Linked DNA regions of Variovorax paradoxus. The protein of the gene in region 2 interacts with the protein of the main gene of each other region in a pairwise test. Links are inferred from orthologs where the notes say so. Each region holds a gene or a part of one and is shown on either strand. Other genes may lie near its edges. The genes, in order: ssb and recO.

Region 1 (8,934 bases), 1.9 Mb from region 2 along the record:
GTTGAGGCCCACGTCGTTGAGGAATTTCAGGCGCAGGCCGATCTCGCGCACCACCTTGTCGGCGATGTCGGCCTTGGCGCCGCGCAGCTTGAGCGTGCTGAACCAGGCGTAGGCATCGCGCAGCGTGAGGTGGCTCAGTTCGAAGATCGCCATGCGCGGGGGCTCGCCGCCGTTCGCGGCCACGTGGCCGGTGTCGTCCACCAGGAACACATTGCGCGCCTCGCGCCGCAGCCGCGAGCCGCCGCAGTCGGGGCAGGGCTGCTGGTTGCGAAAGCGTGCGAGGTCTTCGCGCACCATCACCGAATCGGTCTCGCGGTAGCGCCGCGTCATGTTCGGGATGATCCCCTCGAAGGGGTGCTTCTTCGTGAGCTTCTTGCCCGCGAAGTTGCCCGATTCCATGGTGTAGTTGAACTTGATCTCTTCAGCGGCCGAGCCATGCAGCAGCACCTGCTGCACCGAGGCCGGCAGCGATTCGAAGGGCGCGTCGACGTCGAACTTGTAGTGCTTGGCGACGCTCTCGACCATGCTGAAGTAGTAGCCGTTGCGGCGGTCCCAGCCCTTGATGGCGCCGCTGGCGATCGACAGCGACGGAAACGCCACCACGCGCACCGGGTCGAACACCTCGCGGTGGCCCAGGCCGTCGCAGCTGGGGCAGGCGCCCACGGGCGAATTGAACGAGAACAGGCGCGGTTCGAGCTCGGACAGCGAGTAGTGGCAGATCGGGCAGGCGAACTTGGCGTTGAACAGGTGCTCCTTGTCGGCCGCACCCTCGGCGCCCAGCTCCAGCGCAATGGCGCGGCCTTCGGCCAGGCGCAGCGCGGCCTCGAAGCTCTCGGCCAGGCGCTGCTGCATGTCGGGGCGCGCGCGCAGGCGGTCGATGACCACGTCGATGTCGTGCTTCTCGGTCTTCTTGAGCTTGGGCAGGTCGTTGTATTCGTAGGTTTGCCCGTCGACGCGAAAGCGCACGTAGCCGGCCGCCTGCATCTCGGTGAAGAGCTCGAGGAACTCACCCTTTTTCTCGCGCGCCACGGGCGCCAGGATCATCAGGCGGGGCTCGTCGGGCAGCGCCAGCGTGGCGTCGACCATCTGCGAGACCGTTTGTGCCTGCAGCGGCAGGTGGTGGTCGGGGCAGAAGGGCGTGCCGGCGCGGGCGTACAGCAGGCGCAGGTAGTCGTGGATCTCGGTCACCGTGCCCACGGTGGAGCGCGGGTTGTGGCTGGTGGCCTTCTGCTCGATGCTGATGGCGGGCGACAGCCCCTCGATCACGTCGACATCGGGCTTGTCCATGAGCTGCAGGAACTGCCGCGCATAGGCCGAGAGGCTTTCCACGTAGCGCCGCTGCCCTTCGGCATACAGCGTGTCGAACGCCAGGCTCGACTTGCCCGAGCCCGACAGGCCGGTGATGACCACCAGCTTGTTGCGCGGAATGTCGAGGTCGACGTTCTTCAGGTTGTGGGTGCGCGCGCCGCGGATGCTGATGCGCTGCTGTGCGAGCAGCGCGCCAAGGTAGGCGTCGCGTTCCGGGGTGTCTTCAGGGGTGGGTGAATTCAAGGGGTGCGGTCGTCCGAGGGCAACCGGACATGATAGAGGGGCTGGCCCCGTCTGTCATGGCGAAGGGCTGGACGGCGCAGAAGCAGCAGGGGCGTCCGGTGCGGGCGGCCGCACCGGCTTGGAGGCGGCGATGGCGCGTCCCACCATGAATTCGGCCAGGGTTTCGTACAACGGCCGGCTGATCATGCGCGAGACCAGGCTGGCCAGCAGCGCGGCGGCCATCAGGCTCAGCACCATGGCGTGGCCGTCGACCATCTCCATCACGATGATGAAGGCCGTGAGCGGCGCCTGCGTCACAGCGGCCAGGAAGCCGGCCATGCCCATGGCGATCAGCGCCGGACCGAGGTCGCTGCTGGCCAGCCGGGCCACGGCGTCGCCGATGCCCGCGCCGATCGACAGCGAGGGCGCGAAGATGCCGCCCGGCACGCCGCACCAGGCCGTGAGCCAGGTGGCGACGAACTTCAGCACGGTGTACAGCGGCGTGAGCTCGTCGTGGCCCTGCAGCATCTGCTTGACCGCCTCGGAGCCTGCGCCGAAGGTCGCGCCGCCCGTGACCAGCCCGATGACCGCGATGGCCAGCCCGCCGGCCGCCGCGAAGCGCACCGGGAAGCGCGCGCGCCAGCGGTTGAGCCGCCCGGGCGCGCCGGTCAGCGAGGCGCTCAGCAGTCGCGCGAACAGCCCGCCCGCGGCGCCGCTGAGCAGCGCCACCAGCAGGCCGGGGCCGAGCGCGTCCCAGCCCAGCCGGGGCACGCGGATCACGCCGAAGTAGCTGGCATTGCCGAACACCGAGACCGCCACCAGCCCCGCCAGCACGATGGCCGTGATGATCAGGCCGCTGGAGCGCGCCTCGAGCCGGCCCGACAGCTCCTCGATGGCGAACACCACGCCCGCCAGCGGTGCGTTGAAGGCCGCCGCGATGCCGGCCGCGCCGCCGGCCACCAGCAGTGCCCGCCCGTCGATCGGCGTCTGGGGCGACAGCCAGCGCCGGGCGTGCTGCATGACCCCGGCCGCCACCTGCACCGACGGGCCCTCGCGCCCGATCGACAGCCCGGCGGCAAAGCCCGCCACGCCCAGGCCGATCTTGGCGACGGTGAGACGCAGCGAGGCAAACAGGAAGCGGCGCTCCTCGGGCAGCGCCGGATGCAGCGCCGCCTTGATCTGCGGAATGCCCGAGCCGCCCGCGCCGGGGAAGAAGCGCAGCGTGCACCAGACGATACCGGCGGTGATTGCCGGCGTGGTCAGTAGCACCGCCCAGGGCCAGGCGGCGTAGAAGCGGTGGAAGGCGCCGAAGACCCAGTCGCTGGCGAGCGTGAAGCCCACCACGAACAGCCCGGCCGCAATGGCGTAACCCAGCACGATGGCCCGGTCGAGCCAGATGCGCCCGCTGGACAGCTCGGCGCGCAGGTGTTCGAGGAAGTCGGGCTCGTGGTTCATCGGGCGGGCGGGGGAGGGTGTTCATTCTGGCATCGGCCGGGGCGCCAGGCTGTAGGCCGGGGACACCGGACGCCCGGGCGGGCGCCGGCGTCCGTTCAGGCAGAATGGAGGGTTCCTCTCAACCTCCTCCTTCATCTACTTATCAGGGGCAGTGCATATGGCATCGGTCAATAAAGTCATCGTCGTCGGCAACCTGGGGCGCGACCCCGAAATGCGGACCTTCCCGAGCGGCGATCAGGTCGCAAACGTCACCGTGGCCACCACCGATCGCTGGAAAGACAAGCAAAGCGGTGAGATGCGCGAAGCCACCGAATGGCACCGCATCGTGTTCAACGGCCGCCTGGCCGAAATCGCCGGCCAGTACCTGCGCAAGGGCTCGCAGGTGTACGTCGAAGGCTCGCTGCGCACGCGCAAGTGGACCGACAAGGACGGCATCGAAAAGTACACCACCGAAATCCGCGCCGACCAGATGCAGATGCTGGGCAGCCGCCAGGGCCAGGGCGGCCCGTCGGGCGGTCCGGAGGACGACGGCGGCTACTCGCAAGGCGGTGGTGGCGGCGGTTATTCGCAGGGTGGCGGCGGTGGCGGTGGCGGTTACGCCCCGCGTGCCCCCGCAGCAGCCGCACCGCGCGCGCCGGCACCGGCACCGCGCCAGGCTCCGGCCAAGTCGTCGTCGGGCTTCGACGACATGGACGACGACATTCCGTTCTGAAGCAGACTTTTCGCGTGGGTCAACAAAGGCTCGCTCTTTCGAGGGCGGGCCTTTTTTTCATTTGTCGAAACTCGCGAGGCCTTCGGATTGCCCTCAGGCGGCGTCGCGGATGGGCTGCAGAGGCACCACGGACAACACGTCGTTGAGCTCGTCGAGCGTGAAAGGCTTGCGCAACCATGCACACCCGGGCAGGGCCGTCGTGGGCGACGCATTGCCCGATGCGAACACGACGGGAATGCGTTCGATGGCCAAAATGCTCTCCGTCAGGTCGCGACCCGACAGGCCCGGAAGACCGACGTCGAGCAGCAGCAGATCGAAGGCGCCCGGCAAGTAGCGCGTCATCGCCGATTCGGCACTCGTCACGCCGGTGGCCCAATGGCCCAGCGCCTGCACCGCGGCGATCGTCGTGGCCAGGGCGTCTGCATCGTCCTCCACGACGAGGATGCGCAAGGGTCGACCGTCGGCCGGGGCTGTTTCGATGGACGGCGCCGGGACGTCGAAGGAGGGCGCATTGGCGCTGCTGGGAGAGCCAGCTGCGGCGTCAAACGAGAATTGGGTGGTCGCGCTCATGTCGGGAAACGGACGCGCCGCACTGACGGGCAGGGCCGGCGATTCTGTTTGTGTCTGTGGAGTGAAGAACAGAAACAAACTACACCGCCAAAGCAAACGCTTGTGTCAGACAGCCACCCATGTGTCTGAAAGTTGGCGAGGAGGTTGGCTTGCTTTACGGCAGGCAGCGTGTGGGCAATTGCGCGTTCCCGAACCCGACGCGCTTTTGTTTTCCCCCTCCACAAACGGCTTTGCGCCCCATTCCGCTTCAATTGTTTCGAATCTGTGAACACCGTGGTTCGTTTCGCTACGGGTTTTTACCTAGATGACGGCGCACAATTCATCTCACGGACCAGCCCTCAAAGCTGATCTGGGTGAACAGGGCCCCGAGCGAGGTGGCCGCCCTCCGAAAAAGAACAGAGGGGCGGTGACCCACCCAAGACCGGTTCGACATCCAAAGCAAGAACTTGAACTGAATTGAAGAAGGAAGAAATCCAAATGACCGCCTCGAAGATCCTCTCCGCCGTTGCTGTTGCCCTGATGGCCGTTGCCGGCGCCGCCCATGCCGAAAGCTATGAAGGCGTGCATCAACTGACCTCGGCCGCCAGCCGCGCCGACGTCGCTGCCCAAGCCGTCGTGGCCGCACACAGCGCCAACCCGTACGCCACCGGCGCCAATGCAGGCCCCGCGCAAGTGATCGTCTCGTCGACCAGCCGCGCTGCCGTCCGTGCCGATGCCGTCGCCGCTGCACACAGCGCCGACCCGTACGCCGAAGGTGCTTCGTCGGGCGTGGCCCCGATCGTTGCCAGCACCATCGACCGCGCTGCGGTTCGCGCCGCCGCCCGCGCTGCTGCCCACGGCGACGCACTGCCGCTGTAAGCGGTCCGAACGGCTCGCCGATGCACTCGGCGAACGCTTCAGGTCTTCATGAAAGCCGGCCCTGCCAACGCAGGGTCGGCTTTTTTCATGGGCCATGACCGTGAAATCTTGGCCGAAAGTCACATTGCCTTGGCCTTGCGCATCCCTCATGATTTGGGCGCGGGAGGGACGGCCGCCAGAGCGCATGCTTTCGCATTAACGCAGCGCCGCGGTGCGGACACGCGAGAATCGAGCGTCGTTCCGACCGCGAAAAATGAAAGCATGACCCGTCGCCAACCAAGCGACGACCCACTACGCATGGCCCTCACTCTCGACCCCGAAGACACGCGCGGACGCATCCACGACCTGGTGTGGAGCGGCTTCCACGCCGATGCCGACATCGGCTGGATGATCACCGACGAGTACCTCGATCCCGATGAGCTCACGCCCGAGGACCGCGCCTGGATCAAGGCCGAGACCACGCGCGCCTGCGCCGCCAAGCGCGCCGCCGAGGCGCAGTGGCCCGCGCAGACCGAGTACGACCGGCTCGACGCCGTGTTCGCCCAATTGCGCAGCGAGAACATCATCGCCCTGCACCGCGCCGGCAACACGCTGTCCGACGGTCACGACGACGTGCGCGAGCAGTGGCGCGCGGCCGGAAGGCTCGAGTCGGGCATTCGCGGCTGCTGCTTCTATCACGCACAGGATCTCGATGGCGCCGTGCACAACGGCCGCCTCTACCTTGCCTTCAGCGGCGGCATGATCCCCGAGATCGCGCAGCGCGAAGCCAACACCGTCGTGGTCGGCCATCGCATCGTCGAGCTGCTGCGCGACGCCGGCTTCGGCGCGCAATGGAGCGGCAACATCAACGAGCGCATCGAAGCCGACCTCGGCCAATGGCGCAAGCGAGGCCCCACCGCGTGAGCGTGCAGGCCTGGCAGCCGCCGCGCCGCATCGATGCGATCGACTTCTGGCTGCGCTCGCGGCTGCTCGCCACGGCCCACGCCCTGCGCGAAACCCTGCGGCCCTCGGCCCGCCGCTGGCCCTGCGGCCAACACGCACTGGCCGATGCGCCGGTGCTTGCGCAGTACCGAACCCCGCTGTGGTCCGACGGCCGTGCCGACGAATTCCCCTTGGTCGCCGGCAAGGTGCAGAACCTGCGCGTGGCGCGATCTGCTTTCGACGCCATCGAGGTGCCGGCCGGCGAAGTGCTGAGCTTCTGGCGCCAGCTGGGGCGGCCGGCGGCAGGGCGCGGCTTCGTGGTCGGGCGCGAGGTGCGCGGCGGCTGCGTGGTGCCGACGCTGGCCGGCGGGCTGTGCCAGCTGTCGAACGCACTCGCCACCGTGGCTGTGCGCGCGGGCTTCGAGCTGGTCGAGCGCCACGGCCACACGGCGCGCATCGAGCAGGCGGACGCGCCAGACGGCGACGCCATCGATGCAACGGTGTTCTGGAACTACGTCGACCTCAAGTTGCGCGCCAGGCAGGCGTGGCGGCTCGAAGTGGCGCTGACCGACACCGAGCTCGTGGTGCGCATTCGTGCGCGCACGCCGCTGGCGGTGCCCACTGAGCCTGTCACGCTGCGGCGAACGAACGACGACACGGCCACCGCGTTGCCGTTGGCGCGCGGCTGCCTGAGCTGCGACCAGACCGCGTGCTTCCGCCATCGTCCGCCGATCGACGTCGGTCCCGAGGGCCGCACGGCGGTGCTCGTCGATGGCTGGACGCCGGAGTTCGCACGCCACCTGCGCGAGGCGCATCCGCAAGCGCAGCGCATGCAGCCCGTGCCGCTGCGGCTCGCGTTCTGGCGCGTGCCTGCTGCGGGGTGGCATCGCGAGCCTGCGACGAAAGAACAAGTGACCACCGCTTGGGCCGCGAGCCTGCGCCGCGCCGTATGGCAACGGCTCTGGGCGCGGCAGGCGGGCCGGCGCCAAGCCAGCCTGATCGACGGCCAGCGCTGGCTCGCGCAGGCCTTTGCCGCGCGGCTGGTGCCGGCGCACACGCATCTGGTGGTCGAGCAGTCGCTGCTCCCGCATCTGCAGCGCCTCGGCGCGCTCGACGGGCGCCGCATCACTGTGCTGGCCAGCGCCTTGCCGATGGCCGACATCGAACAGCGGCTCGATGCCGCCTCGCAGCGCTGGCCCGGCGATGCGACCTTGCGCGACTTCCGCGCCGATGCATCGCTGGTGCGCGACGAAGCACTGGCGCTCGCACGCGCGGCGGTCATCCTCACGCCGCATGCCGCGGTGGCGCAGGCCATGGCGATGTACGCGCCGCAGGCCACGCTGCAGCGGCTCGATTGGGCACTGCCGCAGGTGAAGGCCACGCATGGCGCGCGCCGAGAACCGCCCGTCGTCGTGTTCGCTGCGAGCGCGCTGGCACGCAAGGGCGCGCGCGAACTCGCTGCCGCACTGCAAGGCTGGCCGTGCCGCCTGCGCGTGCTGGGGTCGCCGTCGGACGACGCGCGGCTCTGGCAGGGCATCGAATCTATTCAACACATGAACTGGCAAGGCGACGGGCTGGCCGGTGCCGCTGTCGTCGTGCTGCCCGCGCACATCGAACACGCGCCGCGCGCGCTGCTGCGCGCCGTGGCGGCGGGCGTGCCGGTGGTGGCATCGACGGCCTGCGGCCTGGCCGGTGTGCCGGGCGTGCACGAGATCGCACCCGGCGACATCGACGCACTGCGCACCGCATTGCAGACCGCCTGCCTGGCCTGAACGGAGAACAACACACGTGGCATCGATCGAACAGGCCCGCGCGGCCCTGGCTTCCCATGGCGCGCTCGCGCCGCAATCTGCCGCCGAGCACTGGCACGGCGAGCTGGCATTGCCCGCCGCCATCGCTACCTTCTACGAACAGGTCGGCCCGCTCGGCGACTGGGTCAACGACCGCGTGGGCTATGCCGGCCTCACGGTGCCGACCACGGGCAACCCGTTCAGCATTCCTGCGCTCTCGCGTCTGTGGCAGCTGCAGGCGGGCTACCGCTGGCACGGCATCACCGGCGAGCGCATTGCCGACTGGCCCGACCATTGGCTGGTGGTGGCCGACCAGGGCGCCGATCCGTTCATCTTCGACCTGCGCACCGGTGCGATCCAGTTCGCGATGCACGGCACGGGCACTTGGCAGGAAGACGAACCGCTCTTCGCCGACATCTTCGAGATGGCCGCCTGCCTGGGCACCATCGGCCAGGTGTGGGACGAAGCGGGCGACGCCATCTTCACCGACGAGGATGACTGCGAGGTCGACCCCGTGCACCGCGCGCGCCTGGTCGAGCGGCTCGTACCGCTGCTGGGCAGCGCCGCGGCGGCCGAGAACATCGTCGACGTGTTCGGCTGGTAAGGGATAAAAGAAAAGACATCCATGAGCATCGACCTGCAGACCCTCAAATGCGGCGAGTGCGGCGGCAGCACGCTGCGCCGCACCGGCCTGAACGAATACACCTGCTCGCACTGCGGCTCGATGTCGCTGGTGGAAGACGACGTGTCCGACCGCCTCGAGCGCGTGCTGCAGCAGGTCAAGCACCACGCCGGCCAGCAGATCGCGGCCGAACAGGCGCTGCGCCAGAAGCAGATGCTGCGCACGATCGGCTTCGTCGTGATCGGCTTTGTCGGCGTGGCGCTGGCCGTCCAGGTCGCGATGCTGCTGTTCGGTTCGGGCAAGCGCAGCGAGGCGCCTTCGGTGGCGCGCGCGATCGTCGACCGCACCATCGCCACCGATGGCCTGAAGCTCTCCGAGCCGCGCCAGGTGCTCGTCGGCGAGCGGCCGAAGCTGCTGGTGCTGGCGCGCAACGAAACCGGTCGACCGCTCGAACGGCCCAGCCTGAAGCTCGTGTT
Region 2 (9,116 bases):
TCGGTTTCGTCGGTGACGGTCACATGCGCCGTCAGGCCCTGCGCCTCGAACCAGTCTTTCAGCTCACCGTGCAGCACGATCACCGGCTTGCCGCTGCGCAGGTTGGCGATCTCGCACGAGCGCCAGGTCATCGGCATGCGCATGCCCAGGCCGATGGCCTTGCTGAAGGCTTCCTTGGCGGAAAAGCGCGTGGCAAGGTAGCTCAGGCCGCGCTTGGGCCAGCGTGCGGCGCGGGCCTGCCAGATGGCGAATTCGGCGTCGCTCAACACCTTGCGGGCGAAGCGCTCGCCCTGGCGCTCGAAGGTGGCCGCGATGCGGCGCACGTCGCAGATGTCGGTCCCGATGCCGTAGATCATGCGGCGTCGGCGATGCAGCGCAGGTAGTCGCGCGTGGCGGCGGCGTACCCGAGTTCAAGCGCATCGGCGACGAAGGCATGGCCGATCGACACCTCGTGCACGCCGCGCACCGCGCGCAGGAACGGCGTGAGGTTGTCACGGCTCAGGTCGTGCCCGGCGTTGACGCCCAGGCCCACCGCGTGGGCGGCCTGTGCCGCGGCCACGTAGCGCGCGAGCACGGCGGCTTCCTGCGGCGTGCCGCGCGAGGCGGCGTAGCCTTCGGTGTAGAGCTCGACGCGGTCGGCCCCCACGGCCTTGACGGCAGCCATCATCTCGGGAATCGGGTCCATGAACAGGCTCACGCGCACGCCCAGTGCCTTGGCTTCGGCGATCAGCGGGCGCAGGCGCTCGGCGTCTTCGGGGAAGCTCCAGCCATGGTCGCTGGTCGACTGGGTTTCGCTGTCGGGAACGAAGGTGGCCTGGTGCGGCTTGATCTCGCGCACGAAGTCCATCAGGTTGTGAAAGGGGTTGCCTTCGATGTTGAACTCGACGGCCGGCCAGTCTTTGGCGAGCAGTGACCACAGATCGCTCACGTCATGCGCGCGGATGTGGCGCGCATCGGGCCGCGGGTGCACGGTGATGCCCTGCGCGCCCGCGGCGAGGCAGGCCTGGGCGGCGCCCACCACGCTCGGGATACCGAGGTGGCGCGTGTTGCGCACGAGGGCGACCTTGTTGAGGTTGACCGACAGCGAGGTGGTCCCGGCGTTACCTGAAGTGCTCATAGTGCTTGCAGATCTCTCATCATTTGCCGCGTGCGCAGCGTGGTCACGCCGCAATGGTAGTTGAGCAAGGTGCGCAGCTGGTTTCGCAGGGCACTGTTGCTGCCGGCGTTCATGGTCGCGACCTCGCGCAGGGTGGCGGTGAACGGCGTGCGGTCGTCGAGCACCTCATGCAGCGCCCGCCAGTCGGCACCGGCCAGCGCGGCCTCGTCCTTGGCCGCCTGCCGCAGGCCGGCTTCGGGCACAAGGCTGTAGCGCGTGCGGGCCGCCAGCGGCTCCAGGGTGAGCGTCTGCACGTCGAGCGAGGGCAACAGGCCGACCGAACGCAGCAGCAGCAGCTCGAAGGCACGCAGCGCGGCAGCCTGTGTTGCGGCCTGGGCGCCTGCGTGGTCGCCGGCCAACACCTGCACCACGCCGGCATAGGCGTCGAACAGCGCCTCATGCGCGTCGTCGCGCGCCAGCAGGCGCAGCAGCAGTTCGTTGACGTAGTAGCCCGAGAGCAGCGCCTCGCCGGTCGGCATGACGTGGCCGCCCATCCACTCGGCGCCTTTCAGCGTGCGGATCTCGGCGTCGCCACCGTAGTTGAGCTGCAGCGGCTGTAGCGGCAGCAGCACCGGACGGAAATTGGAACTCGGCCGCTTCGCCCCCTTGGCCACGAGCGCGATGCGCCCGTGGTGGCGGGTGAAGACCTCGAGGATCAGGCTCGACTCGCTCCAGTCGTAGCGATGGAGCACGTAAGCCGGTTCATGCGAAACGCGATGGGTGGCGGCCACTTCATTCGTAACCGAAGGAGCGCACGCGCGCCTCGTCGTCGGCCCAGCCGGAACGCACCTTCACCCACAGTTCGAGGAACACTTTGGCGTCGGCCAGCTTCTCGAGCTCGACGCGGGTTTCCATGCCGATGCGCTTGATGCGTTCGCCCTTGTCGCCGATCACCATGGCCTTGTGGCCATCGCGCTCGACCACGATGGTGGCGGCAATGCGCAGCAGGCGCTTCTGGCCCTTCTTCTGGGGCGGCTCTTCCTCGAACTTGTCGATGATGACGGTCGAGGTGTAGGGCAGCTCGTCGCCCGTGAGGCGGAAGAGTTTTTCGCGCACCAGCTCGCCGGCGAGGAATTTCTCGCTGCGGTCGGTGAGTTCGTCCTCGGCGTAGAACCAGGGCTGCTCGGGCAGGTACTTCTCGCAGATGCCGAACAGGCGCTCGACGTCTTTCGCGTTCTTGGCCGACATCGGCACGAACTCGGCGAACGCGTGCTTGGCCTGCATGGTCTGCAGCCAGGGCGCGATGTCGCCGCGGCGGTGCACGTTGTCGAGTTTGTTGGCCAGCAGCACGGTCGGGATGCCCTTGCCGAGCAGCTTGAGCACGCGCTCGTCGGCCGGCGTGAAGCTGCCGGCCTCGACCACGAACAGGATCAGGTCCACATCGCCTACCGCGCCCTGCACGGTCTTGTTGAGCGACTTGTTCAGCGCGTTGGCATGCAGGGTCTGGAAACCCGGCGTGTCGACGAACACGAACTGCGTGGCGCCCAGCGTGCGCATGCCGGTGATGCGGTGGCGCGTGGTCTGCGCCTTGCGCGAGGTGATGCTGATCTTCTGGCCGACCAGCGCATTGAGCAGCGTCGACTTGCCCACATTGGGCTTGCCGACGATGGCGATCAGGCCGCAGTGCTGCGGCCCGGTGGCAGGCGTGTCGCCTGCGGTGTCTTCGGGTCCCGCTTGGGGATTGGTAACGTCGTTCATTCTGATTTCACGCGGCGCCGCGTGCCTTGAGCCGGATCAACATGGCGGCCGCGGCAGCTTGCTCGCCGGCGCGGCGCGAGCCGCCGATGCCGCGCTCGCGAAGGCCCAGCTCGGGCACCTCGCACTCGACATCGAAAGTCTGCTTGTGCGCTGCACCCAGCGTCGCTGCCACGCGGTACACCGGCAGCTTCATTTTGTGGCCCTGCAGCCATTCCTGCAATTCGGTCTTCGGGTCTTTCGCGGCGGCTTCCATGCGCGGATTGATCTCGACCGCCTCGTAGAGCCGGTGCACCAGCGACTGCGCGGCCGCGAAGCCGGCATCGAGGTAGACCGCACCGATCAGCGCTTCGAGCGCATCGGCGAGGATGGAAGGCCGGTTCGGGCCGCCCGAGCGGGCCTCGCCTTCACCCAGGCGCAGCAGCGGCGACAGGGCCAGCCCCAGCGCGAGCCGGTGCAGCGTGTCCTGCTTGACCAGGTTGGCCCGCACGCGCGACAGGTCGCCCTCGGGCAACTCCGAGAGACGGATGTACAGCAGGTGCGAGACGGCCAGGTTCAGCACCGAGTCGCCGAGAAACTCGAGGCGCTCGTTGTGGTCGGCCGAGAAACTGCGGTGCGTGAGCGCGAGCTGGAGCAGCCGCGGGTCCGAGAACGTGTACTGAAGGCGCGCCTGCAGCGCGACGAGGCTGCCGTCCACCTTCTTGTTCGACACCGCGGTCAGCGGGACGCGCCCTTGTATTTGAGTGTCAGGTAGGCCGGTCCGAACAGGGGAATCTCGCGTTCGTACGCATACGACACGACGACCTTGTCGCCCACCTTCTTGATCTCGAGGTCGCGGCCGCTGACCGACTTGAAGTCGTCGATGGCCTGGGCGCGGTCGAAGATCGCGCGGATCTCAGGCACCGTGGCGCCTTCCTTGGCCTTGTTGGCGGCCTTGTCGATCGCCTGCCATTCGATCAGCGTCGGAATGACCTGCGCGACGACGACGCCCGCGCAGCCCAGCACCACCGCGACGAACAGCAAACCGATGAACGAGATACCGCGCTGGCGCGCAGCACTGCCACGGACGGACCGACTGTTGGTTCTCATGCCCTCTTACCCCTCGAACAGTAACGTTGACTGTTGATTAATTATTGAAACGGACCGATGCGACCGAGATCGCCGAAGTTCATCCAGACAAAGAAGGCCCTGCCCACGATGTTCTTGTCCGGTACGAATCCCCAGAAACGGGAATCGGCCGAATTATCGCGGTTGTCGCCCATCATGAAGTAGTTGCCTTCGGGCACCTTGCACACCACGCCTTCGACCGAGTAGCGGCAGTTCTCGCGGAACGGGAAGTCGCTGGCACCCGGCACGAAGGCAGGGGCGTTCTCGTCATTGAGGATCTTGTGCTGCTTGCCGCCGAGGTCTTCGTCGAACTGCTTCAGGATGCGCATCGACTCGCCATCGAGGTAGTCGGCGATCGGGGCCTTGCCCACCGGCTGGCCGTTGATCGTGAGCTTCTTGTTCAGGTAGGCCACTTCGTCGCCCGGGATGCCGACCACGCGCTTGATGTAGTCCATGCTGGGCTTGGGCGGGTAACGGAACACCACCACGTCGCCACGCGCCAGCGGCGTGCCGTCGGTGAGCTTGGTGTTGATGACCGGCAGGCGCAGGCCATAGGTGAACTTGTTGACCAGGATCAGGTCGCCGGTCAGCAGCGTGGGCATCATCGAGCCCGAGGGAATCTTGAAGGGCTCGTACAGGAACGAGCGCAGCAGAAACACCACCAGGATCACCGGGAACAGGCCCGCGGTCCAGTCGAGCCACCAGGGCTGCATCAGCAGGCGCTCACTGGCCTTGGCGTCGGTGGTGTCGACCTGGGTGATGCCCTGCCCCGCCAGCCGCGTGTTGCGTTCGGCGATGGAACTGTCGAGCGCAGCAGCGGCACGTTCACGCTTCGGCAGGAAATAGAAGCGCTCGGCCAGCCAGTAGACCCCGGTGACCACCGTGGCCACGAACAGCAGCAGCGCGAAGTTGCCTTCGAGCGCGCCGAAATACCAGGCGCCGACATAGCTGGCGAACGCCGCGAGAACCAGGGTGGTGAGGTATGCCATGTTCGTGGTGATCAGTCTTCGACTTGCAGAATCGCGAGGAAGGCCTCTTGCGGGACTTCGACGGAGCCGATCTGCTTCATTCTTTTCTTGCCCGCCTTCTGCTTCTCGAGCAGCTTCTTCTTGCGGGAGATGTCGCCGCCGTAGCACTTGGCGAGCACGTTCTTGCGAAGTGCCTTGATTGTCTCACGCGCGATGATCGTGACCCCGATGGCCGCCTGGATCGCCACGTCGTACATCTGCCGCGAAATGATCTCGCGCATCTTCGACACCACAGCCCGGCCGCGGTACTGCGACTGGCTGCGGTGCACGATGATCGACAGCGCATCGACCTTGTCGCCGTTGAGCAGGATGTCGACCTTCACCACGTCGGAGGCGCGGTACTCCTTGAACTCGTAGTCCATGGAGGCGTAGCCGCGGCTCACCGACTTCAGCTTGTCGAAGAAGTCGAGCACGATCTCGCCGAGTGGCATCTCGTAGGTCAGCATGACCTGGCGGCCGTGGTAGGCCATGTTCAGCTGCACACCGCGCTTCTGGTTGGCCAGCGTCATGACGGAGCCGACGTATTCCTGCGGCATGTACAGGTGCACGGTGACGATGGGCTCGCGAATCTCCGCCATCTTGCCGACGTCGGGCATCTTGGACGGGTTCTCGACCATGATGACTTCGCCGTCGTTGCGCACCACCTGGTAGACCACGCTCGGCGCGGTCGTGATCAGGTCCTGGTCGAACTCGCGCTCCAGTCGCTCCTGCACGATCTCCATGTGCAGCAGGCCGAGGAAGCCGCAGCGGAAGCCGAAGCCGAGCGCCTGGCTCACTTCGGGTTCGTAGCGCAGCGACGAATCGTTGAGCTTGAGCTTCTCGAGCGCGTCGCGCAGCGAGTCGTACTCGCTGGCTTCGGTCGGGTACAGGCCGGCAAACACCTGCGGCTGGATTTCCTTGAAGCCGGGCAGCGCCTCGGTGGCCGTGGCGGCCGCACCGCCGGTGCCGGGCCGGATCAGCGTGACCGTGTCGCCGACCTTGGCGGCCTGCAGCTCCTTGATGCCCGCGATGATGTAGCCCACCTCGCCGGCTTCGAGCGACGCACGCGCTTCGTTGGCGGGCGTGAAGACGCCGATGCTGTCGGCGTTGTACATCGCGCCCGACGCCATCATCTTGATGCGCTCGCCCTTGACCAAGCGGCCGTCGACCACGCGCACCAGCATGACGACGCCGACGTAGGCGTCGAACCAGCTGTCGATGATCATCGCGCGCAGCGGGCCGTCGGGATTGCCGCGCGGTGCGGGCATGCGCGCGACGATGGTCTCGAGAATGTCGTCGATGCCGACGCCGGTTTTTGCCGAGCACGGAATCGCGTCGGTCGCGTCGATGCCGATCACGTCTTCGATTTCGGTGCGCGCGTTGTCGAGGTCTGCGTTCGGCAGATCGATCTTGTTGAGCACCGGGATCACTTCGACGCCGAGGTCGAGCGCGGTGTAGCAGTTGGCCACTGTCTGCGCTTCGACGCCTTGCGATGCATCGACGACGAGCAATGCGCCCTCGCACGCCGACAGCGAGCGGCTCACTTCGTACGAGAAGTCGACGTGGCCCGGTGTGTCGATCAGATTGAGGTTGTAGACCTGTCCGTCGCGTGCCTTGTAGTGCAGCGCGGCGGTCTGCGCCTTGATGGTTATCCCACGCTCTTTTTCGATGTCCATCGAGTCGAGCACCTGCGCTTCCATCTCGCGCTCAGCGAGACCGCCGCAACGCTGGATCAAACGGTCTGCGAGTGTCGACTTGCCATGGTCGATGTGCGCAATGATCGAAAAATTTCTGATGTGATTCATCAACGGGAACGCTTAAGTACTTGAATTGGCTCGGGCGCCGAGGGGCGAGGCCAAGAAAAAAGGGCGCGTCTTCTGGAGACGCGCCCTGAACCAACAAGCAATGGCAACTGCAGTAGTTGGAACTTCATTGTAGGCAAAAAGGGAAGCACGTACATCCGGGAACAGGGTCCAAAGGGCTCGTTGCAGGTCCACAACATTAAAGATACAAACAGGTTATCCACAGGAACGGTGGAGCACTCACTGAACAACTTGTGGGCGATCTGTGGAGCACCGGTGGACGGCTGTCTGACATCTCGCATCGTGAAGGCCTTCGCCCTCTTTATGCGCTGACTGGCTGCCGAGAGCTGTCTATTCTACCGAAATCCATCCTTAGCCCCTTTATAAGTTAGTGAATGCAAACAAATATTGGCGTTTTGGAGGCCTCGGATTTTTTTAGAGGCCGGCGCCGAAGCGTCGTAAACACCTCGAAAAAATGGCCCCAAACCCGACTGCCGGGTGGGGCCACTTGACGCCGACGCCGTATCAGCGTGCGGGTCGGATCAGCGCGTACTGCGCCCAGTCGCCCCGGCGGTAGAGCACGCTCAGCGACTTAGCCTTGTCCGCCTTGGCCACCGCAGCCTCGAATTCGCGGGCATTCGCCACCTCGAGATTGCCCACGGCCAGGATGACGTCGCCCTCGCGCAGGCCGGCCCGTGCCGCCGCGTCGTTGGCAGCGTCGACCTTCACGCCGCCCTTCAGCTTGAGTTCTTTCTTCTGCGCATCGCTGAGGTCGCTGACCGCGAGGCCGAGCGACTTGAGGGCTGCGGATGCGGGCGGCTTCGCAGCCGGCTCGTCGCGGTCGGCGGCGCGCTTGGCGGGCTTGTCCGGTTCGATCTCGGCAATGGTCACGCTCAGGTCGCGCGAGTTGCCGCGGCGGAACACGGTCAGCGTGCTCTTGGTGCCCGGCTTCGTATTGCCTACGAGGCGCGGCAGGTCGCTCGGCTTCTCGATCGCCTTGCCGTCGAACTTGGTGATGACGTCGCCTGGCTCCACGCCAGCTTTCTCGCCCGGCGAACCGGCTTCGACGCCGCGCACCAGCGCGCCCTGCGCCTTGCCCAGGCCGATGGCCTCGGCCACGTCCTTGGTGACCTGATCGATCTGCACGCCGATGCGGCCGCGCGACACGCGCCCCGCGGTGCGCAGCTGCTCGCTGACGCGGATCGCTTCGTCGATCGGTATCGAGAACGAGATGCCCATGAAGCCGCCCGAGCGCGAATAGATCTGGCTGTTGATGCCCACCACTTCGCCGCGCATGTTGATCAGCGGACCGCCCGAATTGCCGGGGTTGATGGCCACGTCGGTCTGGATGAACGGCAGGTACTCGCCGGTGTCGCGCTGCTTGGCGCTCACGATGCCGGCCGTGACGGTGTTCTCGAGGCCGAACGGCGAACCGATCGCCATGACCCACTCACCGACGCGCAGCTTCGAGATGTCGCCCACCTTCACCGCGGGCAGGCCCGTGGCTTCGATCTTGACCACGGCCACGTCGGTGCGTTTGTCGGCGCCGATGATCTTGGCCTTGAACTCGCGCTTGTCGGGCAGCGTGACCAGCACCTCGGAGGCGTCTTCCACCACGTGCGCATTGGTCATGACGTAGCCGTCGCCCGTCAGGATGAAGCCCGAGCCCACGCCGCGCGGGCGCTGCTCTTCCTCTTGCTGCGGACGGTTCGGGCGCGGCCCCTGGCGCGGGGTGCCCGGCGCCGGCTGGCCGAAGAAGCGGCGGAAGAACTCCTGCATCTCCTCGTCCATCTCGCCGTTGCCGCCGCCGCGCTGCGCAACCTTCTCGACAGTGCGGATGTTGACCACGGACGGGCCGACCTGGTCGACCAGGTCGGTGAAGTCGGGCAGCGTGCGCGTCTGCGCATGCACCGACTCGACCGGCAGGAAAGTGGCACCGGCCGTCAGTGCCAGCGCAAAGGCCAGCAGACCGGAACGAAGCTTGTGTCCCTCGACTTTGAACATCATCGGTTGTCTTTCCAAAAGAACAGAGCTGCAAATAACGACAGAGGCTATGAGTAGGCTACGTCGGCTTGGTTCAGCATGAACGCCTGCATGGCGTCAGCCCATCGCCCGTCAGCGCGTGCGCGCGAGGCTCTGGGCAAAGGCATTGAGTGTCTGCTGCGGCACCTCGCCGACCGCAGTCAGCCACCAGTCGCTGGCCGGTGCGGGCAGGCGCCGGCGGATCGCGTTGGTGGCGCCGATGGTCAGCACGCCGTCGCTGGGCGTGCGCGTGGGGTCGTAGCGTTCGATGAAGAGCGAGACCGTCGCGAGGCCGTCGGAGAAGGTCCACTGGACGGTGCTCGCCTC

The links.
Region 1: the proteins of recO (region 2) and ssb interact in binary tests that used the Escherichia coli proteins (3 or more experiments, as listed by UniProt). The link is inferred for Variovorax paradoxus from one-to-one orthologs.

What each region holds. Positions count from the first base shown.
Region 1 is NZ_CP045644.1:1,113,973-1,122,906, reverse strand. What follows is about bases 2,156-4,919. They hold ssb (single-stranded DNA-binding protein), read left to right. Parts: upstream 2,156-3,142; coding sequence 3,143-3,697; downstream 3,698-4,919. Other genes in these bases: GFK26_RS05015 (helicase SNF2), read left to right, coding at 4,745-4,919; GFK26_RS05020 (response regulator), read right to left, coding at 3,791-4,267; GFK26_RS05030 (chloride channel protein), read right to left, coding at 2,156-2,985. In the rest of the region: excinuclease ABC subunit UvrA, read right to left, coding at 1-1,551; more of GFK26_RS05030, read right to left, coding at 1,606-2,155; more of GFK26_RS05015, read left to right, coding at 4,920-5,125; GFK26_RS05010 (DUF6891 domain-containing protein), read left to right, coding at 5,423-6,028; GFK26_RS05005 (VanW family protein), read left to right, coding at 6,025-7,818; GFK26_RS05000 (hypothetical protein), read left to right, coding at 7,835-8,440; GFK26_RS04995 (FxLYD domain-containing protein), read left to right, coding at 8,462-8,934. UniProt on the Escherichia coli protein: Plays an important role in DNA replication, recombination and repair. Binds to ssDNA and to an array of partner proteins to recruit them to their sites of action during DNA metabolism. Acts as a sliding platform that migrates on DNA via reptation.
Region 2 is NZ_CP045644.1:3,054,282-3,063,397, reverse strand. The notes cover bases 1-2,946. They hold recO (DNA repair protein RecO), read right to left. Parts: upstream 1,888-2,946; coding sequence 1,114-1,887; downstream 1-1,113. Other genes in these bases: rnc (ribonuclease III), read right to left, coding at 2,862-2,946; era (GTPase Era), read right to left, coding at 1,889-2,854; GFK26_RS13995 (pyridoxine 5'-phosphate synthase), read right to left, coding at 353-1,117; acpS (holo-ACP synthase), read right to left, coding at 1-356. In the rest of the region: more of rnc, read right to left, coding at 2,947-3,548; GFK26_RS13975 (DUF4845 domain-containing protein), read right to left, coding at 3,569-3,940; lepB (signal peptidase I), read right to left, coding at 3,982-4,947; lepA (translation elongation factor 4), read right to left, coding at 4,959-6,770; GFK26_RS13960 (DegQ family serine endoprotease), read right to left, coding at 7,293-8,774; GFK26_RS13955 (MucB/RseB C-terminal domain-containing protein), read right to left, coding at 8,883-9,116. UniProt on the Escherichia coli protein: Involved in DNA repair and RecF pathway recombination.